Regions from separate parts of the Bradyrhizobium sp. 613_E4_N2_2 genome, predicted to be linked through region 2. Evidence: riboswitches for the same ligand, from Rfam matches in the RefSeq annotation. Region 2 holds a riboswitch; the other holds the start of a gene.
What was found. Region 2 has a riboswitch for glycine ahead of gcvT (glycine cleavage system aminomethyltransferase GcvT). Riboswitches for the same ligand answer to the same signal wherever they lie in the genome.
Positions count from the first base shown of each region.

Region 1: it holds a riboswitch for glycine, as region 2 does, so the genes downstream of both, AB7290_RS15795 (D-amino acid dehydrogenase) here and gcvT (glycine cleavage system aminomethyltransferase GcvT) in region 2, are expected to answer to the same signal.

Region 1 is NZ_CP197234.1:3,348,539-3,357,425, forward strand. It holds gene AB7290_RS15775 (M81 family metallopeptidase) at 1-860, opposite strand, end outside; gene AB7290_RS15780 (ABC transporter ATP-binding protein) at 1,074-2,723, opposite strand; gene AB7290_RS15785 (ABC transporter permease) at 2,738-3,625, opposite strand; gene AB7290_RS15790 (ABC transporter permease) at 3,646-4,587, opposite strand; gene AB7290_RS15795 (D-amino acid dehydrogenase) at 4,769-6,070, opposite strand; glycine riboswitch at 6,138-6,252, opposite strand; glycine riboswitch at 6,256-6,359, opposite strand; gene AB7290_RS15800 (M20/M25/M40 family metallo-hydrolase) at 6,454-7,584, opposite strand; gene AB7290_RS15805 (ABC transporter substrate-binding protein) at 7,852-8,887, shown strand, end outside.
Region 2 is NZ_CP197234.1:3,197,759-3,206,645, reverse strand. It holds gene AB7290_RS15030 (TrmJ/YjtD family RNA methyltransferase) at 1-460, opposite strand, end outside; gene AB7290_RS15025 (NADP-dependent isocitrate dehydrogenase) at 798-2,009, shown strand; gene AB7290_RS15020 (DUF3455 domain-containing protein) at 2,108-2,614, shown strand; gene AB7290_RS15015 (cyclic nucleotide-gated ion channel) at 2,619-3,845, opposite strand; gene alaS (alanine--tRNA ligase) at 3,852-6,530, opposite strand; glycine riboswitch at 6,764-6,852, shown strand; gene gcvT (glycine cleavage system aminomethyltransferase GcvT) at 7,015-8,163, shown strand; gene gcvH (glycine cleavage system protein GcvH) at 8,174-8,542, shown strand; gene gcvP (aminomethyl-transferring glycine dehydrogenase) at 8,723-8,887, shown strand, end outside.

The DNA.
Region 1 (8,887 bases), 150 kb from region 2:
TCGGGCGACCAGATCTTGCCGTCGAAATCGTCCTCGTGGCTTTCGATCAGTTTGACGATCGCATCGGCCGCGCGGTCGGCATCGGCCTGCGTCTTGCCATAGGCGAACACGCTCGGCCCGCAGTCGCGGAAGTCGGCGGCGGGGAAGCCGGGCGCGAAGGACAGCGTCGGAACGGCGTCGCTCTCCAGCGCGGCAAGTTTTTCGTAGATGCCCTTGGTGGGAAAGTCATTGGTGCATTGCCAGCTGATCGCGATCAGGAACGGCAATTGGCGAAACGACTTTGCAAAGCGCTGCCTGGTCTGCAGCAGCAGGGCGAGGTGCCTTGCGGAGGCGCGGCCGGTCTCGGCCATGTCGACATGCGGATAGGTGCGGTAGGCGATCAGCGCATCCGCGTGTTCCATCATCTCGGGCGTGACGTTGGCGTGCAGGTCGAGGCTGGCAACCAGCGGAACGTCCTTGCCGATGACGCGGCGCACGCGCGCCAAAATCTCGCCTTCGCCGTCGTCGAGATGCTCGGTCACCATCGCGCCATGCAGATCGAGATAGACCGCATCGAGCGGGCCGGCGGCGGCGATACCGTCGACCATCACCTTCACGATACGCTCGAAGGCGTCCCTGGTGACATGCGCCGACGGACTTGCGCCGCAGGCGATCGTCGGAATGAGGTTCCAGTCATTGGCTTCGGCGCTGTCGACGAAGCCGGCGAGGCCGACATTGATGCGGCGCATCACCTTCAATACGTCGGCGCCTTCCGTCATGGCCGGCCAGCCGCCGCCATGCTGGAAGTCCGCGAAAGTCGCCTTCGTCGGGGCGAACGTGTTGGTCTCGTGCAGGAAGCCGCCGACGGCTATACGTGTCATTAATTCTGGTCCAGCGTTTGAAAGTGCGCGACGTTAGCCTTGGCTTCGAGGCGGGGGCAAGCGAGGAGCCCATGCCGCCGCGCATGGCTTTAAGTCATTTTCGAATGATGATGGTCGCTACCCGTCACTGCGAGCGAAGCGAAGCAATCCAGAATCTTTCCGCGGCGGCAGTCTGGATTGCTTCGCTTCGCTCGCAATGACGGAGTATGCGGATCAAGCCGTCGCCGCGACGCCTTCCGACACCGGCCTGAAGTTCGCAAAATCCCAGCCGCGGCCCGGTGCGGCCTCCAGCAGCGCCTTGGTGTAGGCTTCCTTCGGATGCGTCAGCACCTCGGCGGCCAGGCCCTGTTCGACGACACGGCCGTGCTGCATCACCACGACCTCGTCGCAGATCTGGGCTGCGACGCGGAGATCGTGGGTAATGAACAGGATGGCGATGCCGAGCCGGTTCTGGATCTCGTCGAGCAGTTCCAGCACCTGCGCCTGAACCGAGACGTCGAGTGCCGAGACCGCTTCGTCCGCGACCAGCACGTCGGGGTCGAGCGCGAGCGCACGCGCAATGGCGATGCGCTGGCGCTGGCCGCCGGAGAACTGGTGCGGATAGCGCGTCACTGCGTCCGCGGGCAGGCCGACGAGCTCGAGCAATTCGCGCGCCCGCTTCATCGCATCGGCATGCGAGGTGCCGTAATTGATCGGGCCTTCCGCGATGCTCTCGCCGACGGTAATGCGCGGGTTGAGCGAGCGGTAGGGATCCTGGAACACGATCTGGATCTTCTGCCGGTGCGGCTGGAGCAGGCGGCGCGAGATGTCGGCGATCTCGCGGCCGGCAAGGCGCACGCCGCCGGAGGTCGGATCGATCAGGCGCACGATGCACCGCGCCACCGTCGACTTGCCCGAGCCGCTCTCGCCGACGATGCCGAGCGTGCGGCCCTTGCGCAGCGTCAGCGTGACCTTGTCGGCGGCGACGACCTCGCGGCCTTTGCCGAAGAAGGCGCGCTCCTTATAGACCTTGCCGAGCTCGTTGGCCTCCAGCACCACCGGCTCCTTGGTCTCGGGCCGTGCCGCGCGCGGCACCAGGCTCGGCACCGCAGAAAGCAAATTGCGGGTGTACTCCATGGTCGGGTTGCGCAGCACGGTCTCGAGCGGACCGGTCTCGACCAGCCGGCCCTGTCGCATCACAGCGACGCGGTCGGCGATCTCGGCAACCACGCCCATGTCGTGGGTGATGAACAGGACGGCGGTGCCGTGATCGCGCTGGAGGTCGCGGATCAGCGTCAGGATCTGCTTCTGCGTGGTGACGTCGAGCGCGGTGGTCGGCTCGTCGGCGATCAGCAGCTTCGGCTCCAGCACCAGCGCCATCGCGATCATGATGCGCTGGCGCTGGCCGCCGGACAGGCGATGCGGATAGGAGGCGAAGATGCGCTCGACCTGGGGCAGGCGGACCTGCTCCATCATGTCGAGAATGCGCTTCTTCCGCGCCTTGGCGTCGAGATCGGTGTGGGCGCGCAGGACCTCGTCGATCTGACGGCCGACCGGCACCACCGGATTGAGCGCGGTCATCGGCTCCTGGAAGATCATCGCCATCTGCGTCGCGCGGAGCTGGCGCAGGCGGCGATCGGTCGCGGTGAGAATCTCTTCGCCGACCAGCTTGACGCTGCCGCCGGTCGGAACCAGCGTGCCCTTCGGCAGCAGGCCCATCGTGGTGAGCGAGGTCACCGACTTGCCCGAGCCGCTTTCGCCGACGAGACACAGTGTCTCGCCCTTATGCACCTGGATCGAGATCCCGTCGATGATGTTTGCGCCCTTCGGCTTCTTGCCGATGGAGACGACGAGGTTGTTGATGTCGAGAACTGGGTTGGTCATCACTTGATCCGTCATCACTTGCCCTCCCGCTGCTTCATGCGGGGATCGAGGGCGTCGCGGGCGGCGTCGCCGATCAGATTGATGCTGAGGATGGCGATCGAAAGCAGCAGGCCCGGCCAGAAGATCAGCGTCGGCTTGAGCTGAAAATACTGACGGCCCTCGGCCATGATGTTGCCCCAGGTCGGCGTCTCCGGCGAGATACCGGCGCCGAGGAAGGAGAGAATGGCCTCGGTCAGGATCGCGGAGGCACAGACATAGGTGCCCTGGACGATCAGCGGCGCGATCGTGTTCGGCATCAGATGTCGCCACATGATCTTCGGCAGGCTGGAGCCGACCGAGATCGCGGCCTCGACGTAAGGTTCCTCACGCGCGGACAGCACGACCGAGCGCACCAGGCGTGCCACGCGCGGTATTTCGGGGATGGTGATCGCGACCAGCACGGTCCAGATGCTGGCGCCGGACAGCGACACCACGGCGATCGCGAGCAGGATGCTCGGCATCGCCATGAGGCCGTCCATGACGCGCATCAGGACGGCATCGACCAGCTTGAAGAAGCCGGAGACGAGGCCGATCGCAAGACCGATGACGATCGACAGGATCGCCGAGCCGATGCCGATCAGGAGCGAGATGCGGCCGCCATAGATGACGCGCGACAAGAGGTCACGGCCATAGGCGTCGGTGCCGAGCAGGAACTGCGCCGAGGCCGGCTTCAGCCGCTGCGAGGGCGCAAGCTGGACCGGATCGTGCGGCGCGATCAGCGGCGCCAGGATCGAGACCAGCACGATCAACGCGAGCAGGATCGTGGCCGCCGCGATGATCGGCGTCGAGGTGAGGAATCCGAAACGCGGCCGCAGCGGCGACGTGATCGGAATGGACGACTGGGGAAGGCTATCGACGGACATTTTTGTTGTTATCCTTAGCCCTAGTACCGGATCCGGGGATCGAGCAGCGTGTAGGCGACGTCGATCAGGAGATTGACGACGACATAGATCAGCGACGTCAGCAGGATCATCGCCTGGATGACTGGGTAGTCGCGCGCCAACACCGCGTCCACCGTGAGGCGGCCGATGCCGGGGATGTTGAACACGCTCTCGGTGACGACGACGCCGGAGATCAGCAGCGCAAAGCCGGTGCCGATCACGGTGATAACGGGCACCGCGGCATTGCGCAGCGCATGGCGCATCATCACTGCGACCTCGTTGATGCCCTTGGCGCGGGCGGTGCGGACGTAGTCCTCACCAAGCACGTCGAGCATCGCCGCACGCGTCATGCGCGCGATCAGCGCGATGTAGATGAAGGAGAGCGCGCAGGTCGGCAGGATGATGCGTTCGAAGAACGGTCCAAAGCCGTTGAAGATGCTGCGGAAGCCCTGCACCGGCACCCAGCGAAGGTCGATCGCGAAGACCTCGATCAGGAGATAGCCGACCACGAACACCGGCACGGAGAAGCCGAGCACGGAGAGGCCCATCACGAAACGATCGATCCAGGTGCCGTGCTTCCACGCCGCGATGACGCCCAGGGGCACGGCGACGATGACGGCCAGAATGATTGTCGAGAGCGCGATCGAGATCGACGGCTCGACGCGCTGGCTGATCATCTTCATGACTGGCAGGTTGGAGATCAGCGACGTCCCGAGATCGCCGTGCAGCAGCTTGTTCACCCAGGTGATGAATTGCACGATCAGCGGCTCGTTGAGGCCGAGCGAGTCGCGGATGCGTTCCAGCCGTTCCGGCGTCGCGTTATCGCCGGCGAGAATGGCGGCGGGATCGCCCGGCGTCAGCCGCAGCAGCAGGAAGACGAACAGTGCGACGACGCCCATCACGGGCACCGCGGCCAGAACGCGGCGAATGAGATAACCTAGCATGCACCTATCTCCGGCTGCGGAACTTGTGGGGCCGGGAGGCCCCCGTGGAATCGGTTCTGTCTATCATGCACGCCTGTCACTCGGGCTGGAAAGCCGGCCGTGGAAGCCGACGTTTCGGGGCAAATTGTGTGCCAAGGGCAGGGCGGTCGCAAGGGGCCGCCGAGCCTCCGATATCGACCACTCAGGATGCATGACGGAACTCGCGCTCAACCCTGAGTGAGGGGGCGGTCGGCGGTGCGTTGAGCCCGCGCCAGCCGTCGATGGTCCCGGCAATCATCTGCGCGGTCGCGGCCGACAAGGTCCAGCCGAGATGGCCGTGGCCGGTGTTGAAGAAAAGGCCTGGCATCCGTCCTGCGCGCACCACTGGCATCATGTTCGGCATCATCGGCCGCAGCCCGGCCCAGGGCACGACCTTGGACGTTTCGACGCCGGGGAAGTTGCTGCGCACCCAGTCGACCAGCGGCTGCACGCGGTCGGCGCGGATGTCGCGGTTGAAGTCGTTGAACTCGGCGGTGCCTGCGACGCGGAAACGATCGGCGCCCAGCCGGCTGGTGACGATTTTTGCGGCTTCGTCGAGCAGGCTCACGGTCGGCGTCGCATTGCGGCTTGCGGCAGTGTCGAGCTGAACGGTGATCGAATAGCCCTTCACCGGATAGACGTTGACGCGCTCGTCGAGGAGGGCGGCGAAGTGGCGGCTGGCCACACCGGCGCAGACCACGACGCCGTCAGCCTTCAGCATGCCGCGCACGGATGCGACAGCATCACTGGCCGAAAGATCAGCCCAGCCGATGACAAAGCCGCCACCTGCCTGGGCAATGGAATCGATGTTGGCTTCGTGGATAAAGGTCGCGCCGCGCCGCTTGCAGGCTTCCGCAAGTCCGCGCGTGAACTTGTGGATATCGCCGGTCGCATCCGACGGCGTGTAGAAGCCGCCAAAATAGTCCTTGCGCAGCGTCGGCTCGATGGCGCGGATCTCCTCTGGCGTTACCGGGCGGCGATCGAGCCCGCCTTCCTTCAGCAGCGCATTGACCTGCAGGCCGGATTCAAAACCCTTCTTGTCGTGATAGATGTGCAGGATGCCGCAGCGTTCGAGATCGAAGTCGATGCCTTCGCGCTCCGCGATCTCGAACAGATGCTTGCGGGCTTCGATCGCGAGCCGCGTGGTCTGGATCGTGTTGGCGCGGTAGTTGCCGATATTGGCGACGAACTCGCTCATCCACGAATATTTGTGCCAGTTCGGCCGCGGGTTCATCAGCAGCGGCGCGTCGCGCCGGAACATCCAGCGCAGGCCTTTCAGGATCGTGGCGGTGCTGTTCCACACCTCGGCATTGCTGGCGGAGAGCTGTCCGCCATTGGCGAAGGACGTCTCCATCGCGGCGTAGCGGTGCTTGTCGAGCACCGTCACCTTGTATCCGCGTTCGAGCAGGGCATAGGCAGTCGTTACGCCGGTGATGCCGGCGCCGATGATGGCGATATGGGTCATGGCAGGTTCGGGGCTCCCGTGAGTTAGAGTCGGCTAACCGCCGGCCAAAGGCCGTTGGCGGCGCCCCATCTGTCACGGTTACCTGAGAGCTTGATCCGGCGCGGACCTCGGCGAGGTCAGCTCCGGACTATCCCCTTCGGTGGACGTCACGACCACATTGGCCGTGCCGCCTCTCTCCAGATCGTCCTGACGATACGGTCCTTTTGCCTGAGAGTTTCCGGGGCGGTTGCTCCGTCGGCGCCGCAACGAAAGCCTGAACTCTCGTTGCGATCTCTCCCGCATCGTCGCGTGGACAATCGAGCAGTACGATGCGCCTCATTTTTAGACAAGGCTAAATTTAAACCGCGACTGCCAACGCATTGTGCAGTGCGAAGGCTGCGTCGTCAGTCGAGCGTCGCCAGCAAGCCCGCCATCAGGCGCCCGCGTTCAACTAGGCTCTCGACCTCGATGAACTCCTCGAGCGTGTGGCCGTTGCCGCCGCGCACGCCGAGGCCGTCGAGCGTCGGGATGCCCATCGCGCCGGTAAAGTTGCCGTCGGAGCCGCCGCCAGAGCTCGCATGCGGCAGCTCAGTGCCGAGCGACTTGGCGATGCCGCGCGCCTTTTCATACAGCGCCATGGTGCCGGCATCGGGCTCCCATACGGGGCGCGTGACGCCGCGCGTCACCTTGAACGTGACATCATTGGTCGTGCCCGACAGCGCCAGCATCCGCTCGACGCCGCGGTCGAGATCGGCCTGGCGCTTGGCCATGGACAGCGCCTCGCCGGTGGCGGTCGTGGCAACGCAATTGACCCATTGTCCGCCGTGCACGACGCCGACAGAGAAGGTGCAGTCCTCCGTCGTCATCGCGTCGATGGCGAGGATCTGCCGCGCCATCTCGCGGATCGCCGAGCGTCCGGCCGACAATGTCGCGCCGGCATGGCTCGGCCGGCCCGTCGCTTCCAGATTGAAACGCGCGATGGCGTAACGTCCGGTGGTGACACCGTTGTCGGCGCGGCCCGGTTCGGGCACCAGCACATATTTGTTGCGCGCGGCCTCCGCCTCGATGATGTCCCGCGTCGAGGGCGTGCCGACTTCCTCGTCGGGCGTAAACAGCACGGTGATCGGCAGCGGCGTGGTGAAGGAAGCGCGTGCCAGCTGCCGGATCGCTTCCAGCGAGAGATAGTTGCCGCCCTTCATGTCGTAGATGCCGGGGCCGTAGCACTTGTTGCCCTCGCGCCGCCATTTCAGCTTCTCGATGGTGCCGACCGGGTGGACGGTATCCATGTGGCCGGCGATCAGGATGCCCGGCTCGCCCTGTTTCGGATGCGGGAAGCGCGCGCGGATCACGCCGCCGAAGCCCTGTCGACCGCCGATGCGTTCGATCGTCGCACCCATGATCGCCATATCCCGCGCTGCGATATCGAGCATGCGGTTGACGGCACTCGCGTCCCAGGTCGGGCTCTCGCATTCCACCCAGGTGCGCAGGCCCTCGAGCATCGCCTCGGAATCGAAGGGAAGATTGGCTGGATTCATCTTAATGTCTCTCAAGCTTCGAAAGATGGAACGCGCATTGCATTGGCGCGGACGGGACTGGCGGAAAGCGTTGTAGAGCCAAACCGGTCTTTGTGGAGCCCGTGGGCGCGCCGCTTGGGGCTGCAGCGAAACCGGATTGACGCGCTCAACACTGTCTGCAAGTCTCGAAAGACAAAGGCATCGCATGAGGTTAGTTCGCCTAAAGAACGAACCGAATGCTCAACCAATAACCTGCCTTTGAACAGTTTCACGTCAGGAGAAACTTTTATGTTGAGCTTGATGCGCCGGGGGCGTCGCGCGTTCGCCTCCACACTTGCGCTATCGGTCGTTGCGCTTTCGACGGCGATGGCCTCGCCGGTACTTGCCGCCGCCAGCAAGACCATCACCGCGGTGATGCATTCGGATCTGCGCATCATCGATCCGATTTTCACCACCGCCTACATCACGCGTGACCATGGCTACATGGTCTACGACACGCTGATCGCGACGGACTCGAATTTCAAGATCCAGCCGCAGATGGCGGACTGGAAGATCTCCGACGACAAGCTCACCTACACCTTCACGCTGCGCGACGGCCTGAAGTGGCACGACGGTACGCCGGTGACGGCGGAAGACTGCGCCGCTTCGCTGAAGCGCTGGGCCGCGGTCGACGGCATGGGCCAGCAGATGATGCAGTTTACTGCGAGCATCGAGGCGACCGACCCCAAGACGATCACGCTGAAGCTGAAGGAGCCCTACGGCCTCGTGCTCGAATCCATCGGCAAGCCGTCCTCGCGCGTCGCCTTCATGATGCCGAAGCGTCTCGCCGAAACGCCGCCGGACAAGCAGATCCCCGAGCAGATCGGCTCCGGCCCGTTCAAGTTCGTGCAGGGCGAATTCCAGCCCGGCGTGAAGGCGGTCTACGTCAAGAACACCGACTACGTGCCGCGCAAGGAGGCGTCGAGCTGGACTGCCGGAGGCAAGCTGGTCAAGGTCGATCGCGTCGAATGGATCACCATGCCGGATGCGCAGACCGCAGTGAACGCGCTGCAATCGGGCGACATCGACTTCATGGAAGTGCCGCCGTGGGATCTGCTGCCCGTCCTTGAAGGCAATGCCGACCTCAAGACCGAGACGCTGAACAAGTTCGGCTACCAGACCCTTGGGCGCATGAACTTCCTCTATCCGCCCTTCGACAATCCGAAGATCCGCCGTGCCGCACTTCTGGCGATGAACCAGAAGGACGTGCTCGACGCGCTCGTCGGCAATCCCAAATACTACAAGATCTGCGGTGCGTTCTTCATCTGCGATACGCCGTTCGCGA
Region 2 (8,887 bases):
CAAAGCCCGGATTGACCGGGAAGGTGATGATGCGATTCGAGAGCCCAACCTCCTCGTTGGTCAGCCCCCAGCGCTCGCGGCCGAACAGGATGCCGGCCTTGCCCCCGGTCGCGACGTGACCCGAGATCTCGGCCGCGGCTGCCTCGGGCCCCACCACCGGCTTGGCCTGGTCATGGGGACGCGCGGTGGTGGCGAACAGCAGATCGAGGTCGGCGACCGCCTCGCCGACCGTGTCGAACAATTCGACCTTTTCCAGAATATAGTCGGCGCCGGCCGCGGCGCGCTGCGCGGCGATATTGGGCCAGCCGTCGCGAGGATTGACGATGCGCAATCGGCTGAGCGCAAAATTGCCCATGGCGCGCGCGGCCATGCCGATGTTTTCGCCAAGCTGCGGCTCGACCAGGATCACGATGGGACCGTCGAGGGAAAGGCCCGCCTTGCTCTTGTCAGTCCCCGACATCTCGCTTCGCTTTCACACTGGTTCTCAAGGCCTTGGCAAGGCGCTCTTCAGGAATTGATTCAAAGCCGGCCCAAGGGGCCGGCTGCCCGTTCGCCTGTCGTTTGCCTGTCCTGACGAAATTCTCAAGGGAAATAACGGGTTGGATTCGACTTTTGAATCTCTTCTGAAGCCTGAGGCTCGCCCCCGCGGCAGGGCCCGCCCCGCCCCCCATCTGGGCAAGCTGGATGAGCTAAAAGTGCATAATCCCTTGGCTTTCGCCCGCTGCAGTCCGGTGCTAAGAGGCGGCGGATATTCCCGTGGCGCGCCAAAGCGCCGTTCCTAAGAGGCTTCCCCGATCATGGCAAAAATCAAGGTGTCCAACCCCGTCGTCGAACTCGATGGCGACGAGATGACCCGGATCATCTGGCAGTACATCAAGGACAAGCTGATCAACCCGTACCTTGATGTCGAGCTGCTGTATTTCGACCTGGGCATGGAGTACCGCGACGAGACCAACGATCAGGTCACCATCGACGCCGCCGAAGCCATCAAGAAGGTCGGCGTCGGCGTCAAGTGCGCCACTATCACCCCGGACGAGGCCCGGGTGAAGGAGTTCAACCTCAAGCAGATGTGGAAGTCGCCGAACGGCACCATCCGCAACATCCTCGGCGGCGTGATCTTCCGCGAGCCGATCATCTGCAAGAATGTGCCGCGCCTGGTTCCCGGCTGGACCAAGCCGATCATCATCGGCCGCCACGCCTATGGCGACCAGTATCGCGCCACCGACATCAAGTTCCCCGGCAAGGGCACGCTGACGATGAAGTTCGTCGGCGAGGACGGCACCGTCATCGAGAAGGAAGTGTTCAAGACCCCGGGGTCCGGCGTCGCGATGCAGATGTACAATCTCGACGACTCCATCATCGACTTCGCACGCGCCTCGCTGAACTACGGCCTGCTGCGCAACTACCCGGTCTACCTCTCGACCAAGAACACCATCCTCAAGGTCTATGACGGCCGCTTCAAGGATATCTTCCAGGACATCTACGACCGCGAGTTCAAAAAGGAATTCGAGGCCAAGGGCCTGACCTACGAGCACCGCCTGATCGACGACATGGTGGCTTCGGCCCTGAAGTGGTCCGGCGGCTATGTCTGGGCCTGTAAGAACTACGACGGCGACGTGCAGTCCGATACGGTCGCGCAGGGCTACGGCTCGCTCGGCCTGATGACCTCGGTGCTGCTCACCCCCGACGGCAAGACCGTGGAAGCCGAAGCCGCTCACGGCACGGTGACCCGCCATTACCGCGAGCACCAGAAGGGCAAGGAGACCTCGACCAACTCGATCGCGTCGATTTTCGCCTGGACCCGCGGCCTGTCGCATCGCGCCAAGCTCGACAACAATGCCGAGCTTGCCAAGTTCGCGAGCACGTTGGAGAAGGTCTGCGTCGACACCGTCGAGGAAGGCTACATGACCAAGGACCTCGCGCTCCTGGTCGGCGCCGACCAGCGCTGGCTCTCGACCACCGGCTTCCTCGACAAGGTCGCAGAGAACCTCACGAAAGCGTTGGCGTAAGCCCGCGCATTATTTTTGCCTGATCGGGGTTAGACATCATTATGGGCCGCGCTTGGGCGCGGCCCATTCATTTTGACACCGTTGCGCGGAGGCCACCCATGTCCATCGTCAAGTTCGCTGTCCCCTGCCTGATGCTGCTGGCCGCCCTGGCCGGGCCGGCCGCCGCCGCGGAGCCGCTCCCCGACGCCATCGCCGCCCCCGGCGAGACCGTCGTGCTCAGCGTCCATGCCGAAGGCGCGCAGGTCTATGACTGCAAGGCAGCCGCCGACGGCAAGCTTGCCTGGGCCTTCCGCGAGCCGGTGGCGACGCTGCTCGCCGAGGGCAAGACCGTCGGCCGCCACTATGCCGGCCCGAACTGGGAACTCGCCGACGGCAGCGCCGTGGCCGGCAAGGCCATCGGCAACGCGCCGGGCGCAACCGCCGCCGATATCCCCTGGCTCAAGCTGGAGGTCGCCTCCCGCCGCGGCAGCGGCGTGCTGACGCCCGTCACCACCGTCCAGCGCATCAACACCCACGGCGGCAAGCTCGAGGGTTCTTGCGACAAGGCCGGCGAATTCAAAAGCGCGCCCTACTCGGCCGACTACATTTTCCTGAAGAAGGGCTGACCGCTTAGGAGGCGGTGTCGTCGCGCTCCGCCTGCGCCAATTCTGCCGCCGCAAGATCGCCGGTCTCCTCGAGCCGTGCCTTCGCGGTCTGGTGGACGTGGGCGGCGAGCGTCGGCATGCGCTCGATCAGCGCGTGAAAATCCTGGGCGTCGAGCACGAGCAGCCGCGTCTTGCGCGTCGCCGTCACCGTACCGCTGCGTTTGGTCTTGTGCAGCAGCGCGATCTCGCCAAAGAACGTGCCGTCGGCGAGCCGCACCTGCTGGCTCGGCAGCGTGATCTCGACCTCGCCGGCAGTGATGAAATACATCGACGAGGCGGTATCGCCACGGCGCACCAATATCTCGCCCTGCTCGATGGTGCGGGCGCGGAGCAGCCGCATGATGTCGGCGATCTCCGCGGCCGAAAGATGCGAGAACAACGGCACCCGCGCCAGCATGCCCCAGGTCACCACGAAGTCGCGCCGCCTCACCTCCTCGGCAAAGGCGGTCGAGATGATCGCGACCGGCAGCGCGATCATGGCAAAACCTGAGATGATCGCAAACACCGAGACGAATTTGCCGAGCGGCGTCACCGGCACGACGTCGCCATAGCCGACGGTGCCGAGCGTCACGATTGCCCACCACATCGCGTCCGGAATGGTGCCGAGCTTGCTGGGCTGCACATCACGCTCGATGGCGTAGAGCAGCGAGGCGAAGGTCAGTACCACGCCGATCAGGATGACGATGCAGCCGATCAGCGCACGCCGCTCGGCATGGATGGCCGCGAGCAGCGAGCGCATCGCCGGCGAATAACGGATCAGCTTGAAGAACGGCAGCACGCCGAGCCCAGCCAGCGTCGCGTGCCGGCCGGTGGCCAGCACGATCGCGGCCGGCAGGAACGCCATGAGGTCGATGATACCGAGCGCGGAGAAGGCATAAGAGAGCCGGTCGGACAGCGCGGAGCCGTTGCGCTGGGTGTGCCCCGCCACGGTCCACAGCCGCGCCAGATATTCGAGCGCGAACACGATGACGGCGAGGACGGCGACCGCGCTGAACAGCGTGTCGAACCGCGCGTCGAGCTCCGGCACCGAGGCGAGGATCATCGCGACCACGTCGAGCACGATGACGCTGATGATCACCTGGATGAAGCGCGACCCGATCGAGTAGGCGAGCGGATCGTGCTCCAGCAATTCGTACAGGCGATCCCTTAGGTTGGGATCGGCCGAGCCACGTCCTCGCGGAACGAGGCGCATGGCCGTTTACGCGCCTGCCATCGCTTTTTCGATCGCCGCGAGCGCCTCGGGCGCCTTGGCGCCATCGGGACCGCCAGCCTGCGCCATGTCGGGCCGGCCGCCGCCGCCCTTGCCGCCGAGCGCCTCGGAGGCGACGCGCACCAGGTTCACGGCATTGAAGCGCGCGGTGAGATCGGCGGTGACGCCGACCACGATCCCGGCCTTGCCGTCCTCGGTGACGCCGACGATGGCGACCACGCCGGAGCCGATCTGCTTCTTGCCGTCGTCCGCAAGGCTCTTGAGATCCTTCATCTCGATGCCCTCGACCGCGCGCGCCATCAGCTTGACGTCGCCGACCTCGCGCACGCCTGCGGCTGCGCCGTTCCCGACGGATGTACCGCCGCCCATCGCGAGCTTCTTGCGGGCGTCGGAGAGCTCGCGCTCGAGCTTCTTGCGCTCCTCCATCAGGGCTGTGATGCGCGCCGGGACGTCGTCGATCGAGGTGCGCAGCTCGTTGGCCGCGGTCTTCGCCAGCGCCATGGTCTCGTTGGCGTGCCTGCGCGCGTAGTTGCCGGTCAGCGCCTCGATGCGGCGCACGCCGGAGGCGACCGCGCTCTCGCCGGTCAGCGTGATCAGGCCGATGTCGCCGGTGCGCTTCACATGGGTGCCGCCGCAGAGCTCGACGGACCAGCCGAGCGCGTTGGTGCCGCGCTCCCGCGCGGTCCGGCCCATCGAGACGACGCGGACCTCGTCGCCATACTTTTCGCCGAACAGCGCGCGCGCGCCGGCCTCGCGCGCTTCATCGACTCCCATCACGCGTGTCGTGACTTCGTCGTTCTCCAGCACCACGTCGTTGGCGATGTCCTCGACGCGGGCAAGCTCTTCCGCCGTGATCGGCTTCGGATGCACGAAGTCGAAACGCAAACGATCCGGCGCGACCATCGAGCCGCGCTGGGCGATGTGGTCGCCGAGCACCTGGCGCAGCGCCTCGTGGATGAGATGCGTTGCCGAATGGTGCGCGCGGATCGAGGAACGCCTGCCGTGATCGACCTCGAGCTGCAGCGCGGTGCCGAGCTTCAGCTCGCCGCTCTCCACGGTGCCGACGTGAACGAAGAGATCGCCGAGCTTCTTCTGCGTGTCGGTGACGCGGAACTTGATGCCGCCCTCGCCGCTGAGCACGCCGGTGTCGCCGACCTGACCGCCTGATTCCGCGTAGAACGGCGTCTGGTTGAGCACGATCGCGCCGGTCTCGCCGGCCTTGAGGCTCGCGGTTTCCTGGCCGTCCTTCACCAGCGCGGAGACCACGCCTTCGGCACTCTCGGTCTCATAGCCGAGGAATTCGGTGGCCCCGAGCTTCTCGCGCAGCGGGAACCAGATCGCTTCGGAAGCCGCCTCGCCCGAACCCTTCCAGGACTCGCGCGCCTTGGCCTTCTGGCGCTCCATCGCGTCGGTGAAGGAGGCCTGGTCGACGCCGATGCCGCGCGATTTCAGTGCGTCCTGGGTCAGGTCGAGCGGGAAACCGTAGGTGTCGTACAGCGTGAAGGCGACGTCGCCGTCAAACATGTCGCCCTTCTTCAGGGACGCGCTCTTCTCGTCGAGGATGGCAAGGCCGCGCACCAGCGTCTTGCGGAAGCGGGTCTCTTCCAGCCGCAGCGTTTCCTCGATCAGATTCTCCGCGCGCATCAGGTCGGGATAGGCCTGGCCCATCTCGCGGACCAGCGCCCAGACCAGGCGATGCATCAGCGGCTCTTTGGCACCCAGCAGCTGCGCATGGCGCATCGCGCGGCGCATGATCCGGCGCAGCACATAGCCGCGGCCCTCGTTGGAGGGCAGCACGCCATCCGCGACCAGGAAGGCCGAGGAACGCAAATGGTCGGCAATGACGCGGAACGAGGCCACGGTCTGCTCGTTCGGCCCGGCGCCGAGCGCCGACGACGTCGCATCGATCAGATGGCGGAACAGATCGGTCTCGAACACGCTGTCGACGCCCTGCATGATGCTGGCCATGCGCTCCAGCCCCATGCCGGTGTCGATCGAGGGACGCGGCAGATCCACGCGCTCCTCCTTCGTCACCTGCTCGTATTGCATGAACACGAGATTCCAGAATTCGAGGAAGCGATCGCCATCCTCTTCCGGCGAGCCCGGAGGTCCGCCCCAGATGTGGTCGCCGCGGTCGATGAAGATCTCCGAGCACGGGCCGCACGGCCCGGTGTCGCCCATCGCCCAGAAATTGTCCGAGGTCGGGATGCGGATGATGCGGTCGTCGGAGAAGCCCGCGATCTTCTTCCACAGCCCGGCCGCCTCGTCGTCGGTGTGGTAGACGGTGACGAGCAGCTTGTCCTTCTTGAGCCCGAACTCCCGCGTGATCAGGGTCCAGGCCAGCTCGATCGCGCGCTCCTTGAAATAGTCGCCGAACGAGAAATTGCCGAGCATCTCGAAGAAGGTGAGATGGCGCGCGGTGTAGCCGACATTGTCGAGGTCGTTGTGCTTGCCGCCGGCGCGCACGCATTTCTGCGACGTGGTGGCGCGCTGATAGGGCCGCTTCTCGACGCCGGTGAAGACGTTCTTGAACTGCACCATGCCGGCATTGGTGAACATCAGCGTGGGATCGTTGCGCGGCACCAATGGCGAGGACGACACGATCTCGTGGCCGTTCTCGGCAAAGAAGTTCAGAAAGGTCGACCTGATCTCGTTGACGCCGCTCATGTTCATCCAATCGGGTGTGCTTGGACCCGCGATACGCCATCCAAACCGGGCATTTGGGCTGATATCTGCGGGTCAAAGCGCTTTTAGACAAGGCCAGCTGCGCTGTCCAGAAACTGTGCAAGGAGATCAGTGAGTTGCCGCAGGCGCGCAATCCCGTTTGCAATCCCGTTGAAAGCCGCCAGGTGCGCGTTGACAGGCTTGGCCGGCCTGTGGTCTGTACCCATCTGTATCGTACGGCCACGTCGGGAGAGACCGGCTTTGGTGCCGGCGCCGAAGGAGCAACCGCCCCGGAAACTCTCAGGCAAAAGGACCGCGTGGCTTTGACGACATCTGGAAAGAGGCGCCGACGGGCAAATACCTTTTCATAAGGGTTGGCCCGGACTGCGTCCGCCGACGGGATAATACTCTCAGGCACAGCGACAGATGGGGCTTCGACTGGTGTCCATCGGGGAATCGTCCCCGGGGAACCGCCGAGGGCCCCGTAATGCTTGCGCGCCACGACCAAGATTCCCTCAAACGTACGCCCCTTCACGGGCTTCATGTCTCCCTCGGCGGCAAGATGGTGCCGTTCGCGGGCTATGACATGCCCGTTCAGTACCCCGCGGGCGTCCTGAAAGAGCACCTCCATACCCGTTCCTCCGCCGGCCTGTTCGACGTCTCCCATATGGGCCAGCTCGCGCTCCGGCCGAAGTCGGGCAAGGTCGAGGACGCCGCCCGCGCGCTGGAACGGCTGGTGCCGCAGGATATCGTGGCGATCGCCCCGGGACGGCAGCGCTATGCCCAGTTCACCAATCCGGACGGCGGCATTCTCGACGATCTGATGGTCGCCAATTTCGGCGATCACCTGTTCCTGGTCGTCAACGCCGCCTGCAAGGAAGCGGACGAGGCGCATCTGCGCGCGCATCTCTCGGACGACTGCATCATCGATTCGCTTCAAGACCGCGCCCTGATCGCGCTGCAGGGCCCGAAGGCGGAAGCGGTGCTGGCGAAATTGTGTGCAGAGGCGCCCGCCATGAAGTTCATGGATGCCGGCCCGCACAAGGTCGCCGGCCTCGACTGCTTCGTCTCGCGCTCCGGCTACACCGGCGAGGACGGGTTCGAGATTTCGGTCCCCGCGGCCGATGCCGAGCGCCTCGCCAAAACGCTGCTGGACAATCCCGATGTGATGCCGATCGGCTTAGGGGCCCGCGACAGCCTGCGGCTGGAAGCCGGGCTCTGCCTCTACGGCCACGACATCGACACCGCCACCACGCCGGTCGAGGCCGCGCTGGAATGGTCGGTGCAGAAGAGTCGCCGCAGCGGCGGCGCGCGCACCGGCGGCTTTCCCGGCACTGATGCGATCCTCGCTCATTTCGATAACGGCGCAAGCCGCCGCCGCGTCGGCCTGCGTACGGAAGGCCGCGCGCCGGTGCGCGAGGGCGCGCTGCTGTTTGCGGATGACGCCGGCGGCGAGCCGATCGGAAAGGTCACCTCGGGCGGCTTCGGCCCGAGCCTGAATGCGCCGGTCGCGATGGGCTACGTGCCCACGGCATCGAGCGCGCTCGATACAAAACTGTTCGCCGAGGTGCGCGGCCAGCGGCTGCCGCTCACGGTCGCCGCCATGCCTTTCGTGAAAAACACCTACAAACGCTGAGGACAAGACAATGACCACGACGCTGTACACCTCCGACCACGAATGGCTGGCCATCGACGGCGACGTCGCCACCGTCGGCATCACCGACTACGCGCAGTCCCAGCTCGGCGACGTCGTGTTCGTCGAGCTGCCCAAAGCCGGCCGTGCGCTGAAGAAGGCCGAAGCCGCCGCCGTCGTGGAGTCGGTGAAGGCCGCCTCCGACGTCTACGCGCCTGTTACGGGCGAAGTGCTCGAGACCAACGACGCGCTCGCCGCCGAGCCGGCGCTGGTGAACTCGGACGCGCAAGGCAAGGCGTGGTTCTTCAAGATCAGAATTGCCGACAAGAGCGAGCTCGGCGGCCTCATGGATGAGGCCGCCTACAAGGCACATACGGCGTGAGATGAAGCGAACTCTGACCTCATATTCGGTGTCATCACCCGCCTTGTGCGCACTGCGCACTGGGGCGGGTGATCCAGTACGCCGCGGCTTCTCGGCTCAAGCCGTGACGCCTGCGTTTACTGGATGCCCCGCCTTCGCGGGGCATGACGGCGACAGCGAAATCTAAAGCGAGGACCCATGATGACCGCGCACCGCAAATCCAATGGCGACACCGCCGCCACCTTCGTTCGCCGCCACATCGGCCCGTCGGCGCGCGACGTCACCGCAATGCTGGAGGCCGTCGGCGCCAAGAGCGTGGACGCCCTGATGGCGGAGACGCTGCCGGCCTCGATCCGGCAGACCGCC